3 regions of the Erwinia pyrifoliae DSM 12163 genome follow, and region 3 is predicted to be linked to each of the others. Evidence: predicted binding sites of a transcription regulator. Region 3 holds the regulator's gene; each other region holds the start of a gene.
What was found. Region 3 encodes Fur, which represses iron uptake genes when iron is present. Its sites were predicted from a motif close to ATAATAATGAGAACNACTATCAA; they were not measured.
Positions count from the first base shown of each region.

Region 1 (3,179 bases), 660 kb from region 3:
AATGTGGTGACCTCGCCGCCTGAAGGATCGGCACGAAACTTCGGCAGAGAACATCCCGAACATGGTCAGCGCTACCAGGTAGCCGGGGAATATATCGAAGTGGGTGCATATCGTCTGGAAGGGCAGGCGTCAGGCGATTTTGCGGGTTACTGAAATCTGAAGTAAATAACCGCTGTGCTCTTTAAGACAGCGGTTTGATCGGTTAAAAAACAAATCGACAGGATGGTAAAGAACAGCACGATTAAGCGATATCCGGTTGTCGGATACGTTGACCTTCTTAGCAACGGGCTATAATCAGCGTGATGATCAATGATGAAAAATCACCAACTCCTGGTGATTATTTTTGTTCATTGCCTTGGTGCTGCATATACCAATCACCAGCCACGCTTGTAATTATCTTATGAATTTCTTTCGTCTTTAATCCGCTTGCTTCCACACTGGCTGGTTGTTCAAGGCCGATATTCTTTTTCACTGCCTGACAAAAGATGGGTTGGGACACACGATTCTTCGGCGTTTCAGACCACACCTTTTCCATGCGTTCTTTCGTTAAAAATGTTGTAATAAATACGTTTTTACTATTTATTTTTTCTTTCTGCTCAGGGGGCAAGTTACCAGCTTTCGATTCTGTGTCTTTTGTCTCACTAACTTTAAACATCAGGCCGTTTGTTTTTGGATTATCAGAAACGACTCTCCATACCGCGCCTTCTCCTCGCCCCTTTTGGCCAAGCTTATGGGCTACAGGGCATTGCTCAATTATATCATTTGTGATTTCGAGCAATCGCTCAGGCACCTTATGTCGTAGGAATTTGCTTGATCCTGCAGAAATATTGCCTTCTATTTGAAAAGTAAGAGGATTTATGGTTAGCTCATAGGTTTCGAATTCATTTGTGCAGAAAACTCTTTCTTGAGCTGTTGAGGGATCATTGTCTGATGAATTCCTTTGGCCTCCATTTCTTGCGCTGGTTATAATGTCGTTGACTATTTTGGCTGGCAAAAAACGACATTCCTGATTTCTTGCTTTGTTTCCTTTTTTACTTCCTTCTTTAAAGAATGCAATATCGAAAACAACGAATAAAGGCTTCAATTTATTAATGGCGAAATCTTTAGAATCAGTATCCATAACCCCAACTCCGCACCACTCACCAAATATTGCGGCATGATTTTCTCCAGATAATTTATGTTTATTAATTTGTTCAAATGATTTTTTAAATATATCATTAATTTTCCCATCGTTTACAAATAACATAAATCCTTTATTTGGATCTTTTTTTGGATCAATATTTGGATCAATATTTGTATCGATAACATGTTTACGGGTCTGACCCCACATTTTTCCCGTCCGAAAATCAACGGCTACAGAACTATTCCTACCGTCTAACTTTACCGTACCCTCAATTTTCACGTTTTCAGTTAATGTTCCGTCGTTAACAAAATTTATTAATTTTACTGCAGCTTTGTCACCTCGTTGTATTTCAGGGTAATGCAGAAAGGTTGTTTCTTGGGAACTCTTTGCAGTATGAAATTCAGTATTCGTGCTTTCTGTACCTAACACATTTTCTAACACCTTGGAACCCTCCCCGTTGCGACTTATATTATCAGTAATATTTGTAGTTGACGGGGTAACTTGTGGAATTCCAGCCGAGACGCCAGGTAGCATAAACTCTCTCCTTAAATGATAGAATTGATACCTTAATAGCGGGCATCCTCTGTTGGCTATCATTAAACGGTTTATCGCTGAAACTGATCAAGTTATGACACTTTCGTATCCTGTCACCTCCTCTGTCACGCCTTTACCCATCACGGCTGAACGCTTTTTTAATGCCTCAGATTGTGTACAGCGGTAAATTTGTGCATGCTTTTATTGATAATGATTATCATTTGTATATGATAGCGAATGTCATCTTTAGTTTTGTCCCGTCAAATTGTGTTTGGGACCCTCTATTCCCGTATGGAAGCCATGCCTGAGCCTATACTCATAAACTATTCAGGTGTTTACCATGTCCAATTTTTCATACCGTCAGGGTATTTTTCACAGGTCACTGATGATGGGGACGTTGTTTGGCGTTGCCGTTACCACCACCAGCTCCGCTGCTCAACCGAGCGGCGCGTTGGCGGAAAACCGCTCCGGCCAGCAACAAATATTGTTTGCTATGCCAGAGGATAATGCGCTAATGACCGTGCTATCCCCCCCGGTTATGCAGGCGGCCGGAAGCACGGAAAGTATTAGCGTTGCTGATATGCAGCGACGCGGCGCTAACGACTTTGGTTCCATCATGCGCTATCAGCCGCTGGTCGGTGCGGTGGGCAGCAGCAGTGGTTCAGGCAGCGGAAAAAGCGGCTTCGACCGCGCGGGTTACGCCGGCTACAACATCCGAGGCCTGGAAAGTAACCGCGTAGCGCTCAGCGTAGATGGCATCCCGCAGCCGGACGCCACCGGCCGAGGCTACGGCAGCCGTTCAGGGGTTAACACCGTTGGCATCGGGCGCGATTATATTGACCCGTATCTTTATGCCCGGGTAGATATTGAAGCCGGAGCCACGGCGACATCTCGCGCCAATACCGCGATGGGCGGTTCGGTCTCCTTTCTGCCAAAATCGGCAGATGATTATCTGCTGCCGGATAAACAGAGCTATTTTGGTTATCAGAGCGACTACGATTCTGCCAACCGCAGTTGGCACAATGGCATCACCGCAGCCGCCGGGGATCGGAATCTGCGCGGCCTGATCGCTTACAGCCGCCGCGATGGGCAGCAAACGCGTAATAACAGCGATGTGCTGGATGCCTACCCCGCCAACTGGCATTCGGATGCCGTGCTCACTTCAGCGATCTGGCAGCCCGATGAACAGCATAAACTGGCCGCTACGCTCGATTTCTATAGCAAAGTAAATCATAGCCGCTATGCAAGCTGGACCGACCGTTTCAAGGAGCCGCTGGGTGACGCTGATCAGCAAAGCAACACGCGTCGCTGGGGAATAACCCTGAAGGATGAATGGACGCCAGACATTGACTGGATCGACAGTCTGAGCAACAAAATCTATCTCCAGCAAACCCAAGCGCATGATAATACGTTAAGTCCGCAGGAATCGCCGTCAACGGGATATCTGCGCACTTATTCCGACTACAACGTAAAAACATGGGGTTATGAAGCGCAGCTGGCGAAAACGCTGGGCCGCCATGCG
Region 1 is NC_017390.1:2,064,224-2,067,402, reverse strand. Features, by position in the region: gene EPYR_RS09215 (LLM class flavin-dependent oxidoreductase) at 1-153, shown strand, start outside; gene EPYR_RS09210 (RNA ligase family protein) at 338-1,657, opposite strand; gene EPYR_RS09205 (TonB-dependent hemoglobin/transferrin/lactoferrin family receptor) at 1,998-3,179, shown strand, end outside.
Region 1: the regulator Fur is predicted to act here: its motif matches at 1,862-1,884, upstream of EPYR_RS09205 (TonB-dependent hemoglobin/transferrin/lactoferrin family receptor).

Region 2 (3,179 bases), 1.0 Mb from region 3:
TTTCTCGAAGTCATCTTCACGCGCGTCAATAGCACCATCAAGATCGGAAAACAGCTCGGCGATTGGCTCAATACGCTCATAATGCTGACGGGTCGGCGCATATAGCGCTTTCGCCTTGTTGACATCCCCTGCTTTCACCGCGTCGGTAAACGCTTTCGTCGCGTCCACCAGCTGTGCCACTTCCTGAGTCACATACAGCTTGTAGTTGGCTATCGGCCCCACCAGCTGCAGCAGATCCGGCTTGCCATCATTAGCCTGATGACTGTCGCCAGCTTTAACAATCAGCTTGCCCTTTGGGTTGCTTAGCAGGCCACAGGTCATGTCGTACTCCCCTGCCTCCAGATTAGCCGTCATCTTCTGCGTAAAGCCCGGCGCGATATTTTCGCGCTCTTCCACCACCATCACCCCTTTGAGGATCTCCCACTCCAGACCTTTCTGGCTGTTATTTTTGATGATGAACTGGGTTTTACCGGCAGCAACCGTCAGCGTCATTGGTTCGCACTGCCGGTCGTTCACACTCACATTAACCTGAGGGATATCCGCCGCCAGCGCAGCGGTAGATGAGGTTAAAGCCGCCAGCAGCGTCACGTTCAGTGCCTGACGGCGAAATTGTGTCGTCATAATGTCATTCCTGTCAGAGAGTTGAAACCGGCAGGTCGGCGACCTGCCCGGCAGAATCAGCGTGCAGCGGGGGCGGCAGAGGATGGAGCGCGCCCAGGCATCATAAACAACAGCAGTGCAGGAACCAGATAGATAAACCACATCGCCACTTCACTGACGCTTGGCGCTTCCTGATAGCCCAGCAGGCCCTCCAACAGCGTGCCAAAGATGCTGTGGGTAGAGAGGGTTTGGCTGAAGTCAAACGCCACCTCCTGGAAATGATTCCACAGGCCGGCTTCATGGAAGGCGCGCACGGCACCTGCTGCCAGCCCGGCGGCGACAAAGATGATAAACAGGCTGGTCCACTTAAAGAAGCTGGCCAGATTCAGGCGCACCCCGCCCCAATAAATCAGCATACCGAGCACCATTGCCGTGCCCAGGCCAAGCATCGCCCCCAGCGGCGGCGCATAACCCACGTCCTGCTGAAAAGCGGCCAGCAAGAAGAAAACCGATTCAAGACCTTCACGCGCAACGGCGAGGAACACCATCAGGATCAGCGCCCAGCCGCTGTTGCTCCCCTTCTGTAAGGCGTTGTCCACCGCATCTTCCAGCTGCGCCTTCACGTTACGCGATACTTTGCGCATCCAGAACACCATCCAGGTGAGTACCCCTACGGCGATGACGGCGACCAAACCTTCGAACAGCTCCTGCTGTTTCTGGGGAAATTCGCCGGTGGTCTCATTGATAAACCAGCCCAGACCCAGACACATGGCGGCGGCAGCGAACACGCCAGCCCACAGGGTAGCAAACCACTGACCACGCCCGGTACGTTTCAGGTAGCTGGCAATCAGGCTGACAATCAGCGCCGCTTCAAGCCCTTCACGTAACATGATAAGAAACGGGACAAACATGCCTCATACCTCGAAAGAGTAGATTACCGTCAAAACGGGTAAATAAAAGTAAAATGCGAACGATAGGGATTATCATTATCGTGCAGGGAAATACAAGTCAGAAGTGGATCTTTTTTATGCTGATTGATGACAGCCGGTCGCTGTCATCAGAGTCTCTTAACTGAGATGCGGGGTAATGATGCGCCGGGGCCAAATGGCACCAGCGCAGAAGAACGGCTTAATCGGCCTGATATTCCGCTTCGGCAGCGGCGAAACGCTGCTGTGCGGCGGCAGATGGGGGTTTATCAGCCAGACTGAATAGCACAATAGCGATACTGGCAAACAGGAAGCCGGGAATAATCTCGTAGAGACCCATCCAGGCGTACTGCTTCCAGATAAGGACGGTGGCAGCACCGACAATCATTCCGGCCAGCGCGCCGTTACGCGTCATGCGTTGCCAGATCAGTGATAACAGGACCACCGGACCAAATGCCGCGCCAAAGCCTGCCCAGGCATAGCTGACCAGGCCCAGTACACGGTTTTCCGGGTTAGCCGCCAGCGCAATAGCAATGACCGCCACCAACAGCACCATCACCCGACCCACCCATACCAGCTCTGGCTGGCTGGCGCCTTTACGCAGGAAGTTTTTGTAGAGGTCTTCAGTTAGCGCGCTTGAGCACACCAGCAGCTGACAGCTGAGCGTCGACATCACCGCAGCCAGAATGGCCGACAGCAGGATCCCGGCAATCCATGGATTAAACAGGATGCGCGTCAGTTCAATAAAGATGCGTTCACCATTTTTGGATACCTCTCCCGCATGTTCAGGATGGTTTTCGAAATAGGCGATGCCGAAGAAACCGACCGCCACCGCTCCCATCAGACACAGGATCATCCAAATCATGCCGATACGGCGCGCCGTGCGAATAGAACGGTGTGAATCTGCTGCCATAAAGCGCGCCAGAATATGCGGCTGACCAAAATAGCCAAGACCCCAACCGAGCAGCGAAACAATCGCCACAAAGTTAAGGTTCTTCAGCATATCCATATTTTGCGTGCTTTTGGCGGCAATCACCTGCATCGCATCGCCCAGGCCGCCGACGGCGACGATAACCATTACCGGCGTCAGGATCAGCGCAAAAATCATCAGGCTGGCCTGCACGGTATCGGTCCAGCTCACCGCGAGGAATCCCCCGACAAAGGTATAAACGATAGTGGCGGCAGCACCGGCCCACAGCGCGGTTTCGTAGCTCATACCGAAGGTACTTTCGAACAGACGCGCGCCGGCTACCACGCCGGAAGCACAGTAAATGGTGAAGAACACCAGGATCACCAGCGCCGAAATCACCCGTAGCAGCTTGCTGCTGTCTTCAAAACGGCTGGAGAAGAAATCCGGCAGCGTCAGGGCATTGTCGTGATGTTCGGTCTGCACACGCAGACGGCCGGCGACAATTTTCCAGTTAAGGTAAGCACCCAGCGTCAGGCCGATGGCGATCCAGCTTTCTGAAATGCCCGACAGGAAGATCGCTCCCGGCAAGCCCATTAGCAGCCAGCCACTCATATCTGAGGCCCCGGCCGACAATGCCGTCACCATGCTGCCCAGACTGCGGCCCCCCAGAATATAGTCATCAAAGTTTTTTGTTGAGCGGTAGGCAATAAATCCGATCAGCACCATGCCGAGAATGTAAACAC
Region 2 is NC_017390.1:1,719,035-1,722,213, reverse strand. Features, by position in the region: gene efeO (iron uptake system protein EfeO) at 1-621, opposite strand, end outside; gene efeU (iron uptake transporter permease EfeU) at 678-1,511, opposite strand; gene putP (sodium/proline symporter PutP) at 1,729-3,179, opposite strand, start outside.
Region 2: the regulator Fur is predicted to act here: its motif matches at 1,571-1,593, upstream of efeU (iron uptake transporter permease EfeU).

Region 3 (3,179 bases):
ATGGCGTTATTCAGTTTCTGCTTAAATCGTTCCATCAAGGTGAGTGGCGCTTCAATGTACCGGTGCTTTGGCAATGCTACGATCGCCTTATCGGCTGGCAACCACAGCCTGCCTGGCTCCATCCGGTGCTGTTTATTCGTGGCGAATTGTCGCCTTATCTGGCCGATGAGTATCGTGACGAGCTGCTGGCGCAGTTCCCGCAGGCGCGTGCACATGTGGTCGCCGGTGCCGGGCACTGGGTCCACGCGGAAAAACCTGATGCCGTATTGCGCGCAATACGTCGTTTTTTTGCGCTGTAAAAACAATTATTTCCTGCTGCGGTGAAATGATTGTCGTCACCACTTTTGCTGGGTTATGATGGCGCGCTAACATTTTGCCGCTGCTGATTTTTAGGCGGCAGCACGAGCCTGTTCATCAGAAATCCAGCCTTTCAGTATTACGATTCTATGGCAAAAGAGAACACGGACCGCACAACGCTCGATCTGTTTGCAGATGAACGTCGCCCGGGACGACCCAAAACGAATCCGCTGACGCGAGATCAACAACTGCGTATCAATAAACGCAATCAGCTCAAACGCGATAAAGTGCGCGGGCTGAAGCGTATCGAACTGAAAATGAACTGCGACGCGGTCGAGGTGCTTAATCAGCTGGCTGAAGAACGTAATATGAGTCGCAGCGAACTGATCGAAGAAATGCTGCTTAAGCAGCTGCAACGCCATCAAAGCTGAACAATAGTGGACTTAGCACTCAGCAACAAATGTCGCCATATTACACATTTATCCACTCACGGCAGTCTGATATCATTACCGCTATCTGCTCGTTATACAGCAGTCTCCATATCATTAAGATTCAAGAGGTTATTAAGCTCATGGCACTTGTCGGCATTTTCTTTGGCAGCGACACAGGTAATACAGAAAACATTGCAAAGATGATCCAGAAGCAGCTTGGAAAAGACGTTGCAGAAGTTCATGATATTGCCAAATGCAGCAAAGAAGATCTTGAAGCCTTTGATATTTTGCTGCTGGGCATTCCCACCTGGTACTACGGCGAAGCCCAGTGCGATTGGGATGACTTCTTCCCAACCCTTGCTGAGATCGACTTTAACGGTAAGCTGGTTGCCCTGTTCGGCTGTGGTGACCAGGAAGATTATTCTGAATACTTCTGTGATGCTCTGGGAACCATACGCGATATCATCGAGCCTAACGGTGCGGTGATCGTCGGTCACTGGTCCACCGAAGGTTACACGTACGAAGCCTCAAAAGGTCTCGCGGACGATAATCACTTCCTCGGCCTTGCCATTGATGAAGACAGGCAGCCAGAACTCACCAACCAACGCGTTGATAAGTGGGTAAAACAGATTTTCGATGAACTTCAGCTGAAAGAAATCATTGAGGCCTGAATTCGCAACCCGGTGTGAGAGCCATCCCGCACCAAATCAATGGTTTTAGCGATACAAGTAATAGATAGATGTTTGTACCTTTTACCTGCAAAACGGTACAATAACCCCATCGGTTATCGGCTCTCTAAGCGCCCTTCGCCTCTTTGACCACCACGGTCGGTCAAAGAGCGAACGGATGTGGCAGATCGAAATGTTAACATAGCACCACCCGGGCGCGAAATCCCACGGCTGTTAAGCGTGTTGTTCTTACCTCCAGCTGTGGTTTACGGTTCCCCCTTTAGTTTTCATTTCGACGTATCAGTTCTATACTGACTCTCATTGCGCTTCAGCGTCGACCGATGTTCAGGGCCTTACAGCCACTAAGTGACGAGCAAAGTAACAGGACAAAATCCGCATGACTGACAACAACACCGCATTAAAGAAGGCCGGCCTGAAAGTCACGCTTCCCCGACTGAAAATTCTGGAAGTGCTTCAGGAACCCGAAGGCCATCACGTCAGTGCGGAAGATTTATACAAGCGCCTGATCGATATGGGCGAAGAGATTGGTCTGGCCACGGTTTACCGCGTACTGAACCAGTTCGACGACGCGGGGATCGTTACCCGCCACAACTTTGAAGGCGGAAAGTCCGTTTTCGAATTGACGCAGCAGCACCATCATGATCATCTGATCTGCCTGGACTGTGGCAAAGTGATTGAATTTAGCGACGAATCCATTGAATCCCGTCAGCGTGAAATTGCCACGCGTCACGGCATCAAACTGAGTAACCACAGCCTGTATCTCTATGGCCACTGTGCTCTGGGCGACTGCCGTGAAAATGAGACGCTCCACGACAAATAATTTGCACCTGATACCCTGAATACTGCGCGTTGCAGGAACGTGGCAACGCTCATGGCTTTAAGTCTGACGGGTAAGACGATGGAACGGTGGCCTCTGCGCCACCGTTTTTTTTGCCTGCTACTGAGTATATACCGGCAGCCAGCCACCGTAAGAGAGTATTGAAACCAGCGCATTCATGGCGCCGAACATCAGCACCAGCACCACAGGCAGTATCCCTCCCCTTACCCGCCATGCCGATGTCGCGAAGCGCTGCCGCGCCTGCCAGGCCAGCAGCGCCGGAGTGATCACCGCCCAGACGGTTGCCGCCAGACCGGCATAGCCGATTGCCAGCAGAAAACCATTTGGCCAGATCAGCGCAGCCGTTAAGGGCAGAATAAACGTCAGCACGGTGGTTTTCAGCCGCCCGATCGCCGAATTATCCAGCCTGAACAAGTCGGCAAGATAATCAAAGAAGCCCAGGCTGACACCGAGAAATGAACAGGCGACGGCGAAATTAGAGAAAATATCCAGCAGCAGATTCAGGTTACGGCTCTGTAACACCCCGGACAGGGCCGAGACCAGCACATCAATATTCCCTCCCTGCGCGGCGATCGCCTTAAATTCAGCACGCGGAATATTCCCCATCGTGCCAATAATCCAGACAAAATAGATAACCAACGCCAGCAGCGTACCGTAAACCAGACAGCGGCTGATGCGACCGCCATCTTTGCCATAAAAGCCAATCAGCCCGGCAATATTGCCGTGGTAACCAAAAGAGGCGAGGCAAAATGGCACTACTATCCACAAATAGCGCAGATAGTGACTGTCACCTGCGTTGCTGTCCAATAAATTGGCCGGCTGGATATGCCATAGCAGCCCGCCGAAGATCATCAGAAAAGTGACCACCTTCGCACCAAGAAAAATAAGCGTCATACGGCTCACCACCGCAGTCCCCAGCCAGAT
Region 3 is NC_017390.1:2,728,202-2,731,380, forward strand. Features, by position in the region: gene ybfF (esterase) at 1-299, shown strand, start outside; gene ybfE (LexA regulated protein) at 447-728, shown strand; gene fldA (flavodoxin FldA) at 869-1,399, shown strand; gene fur (ferric iron uptake transcriptional regulator) at 1,794-2,237, shown strand; gene mtr (tryptophan permease) at 2,355-3,179, opposite strand, start outside.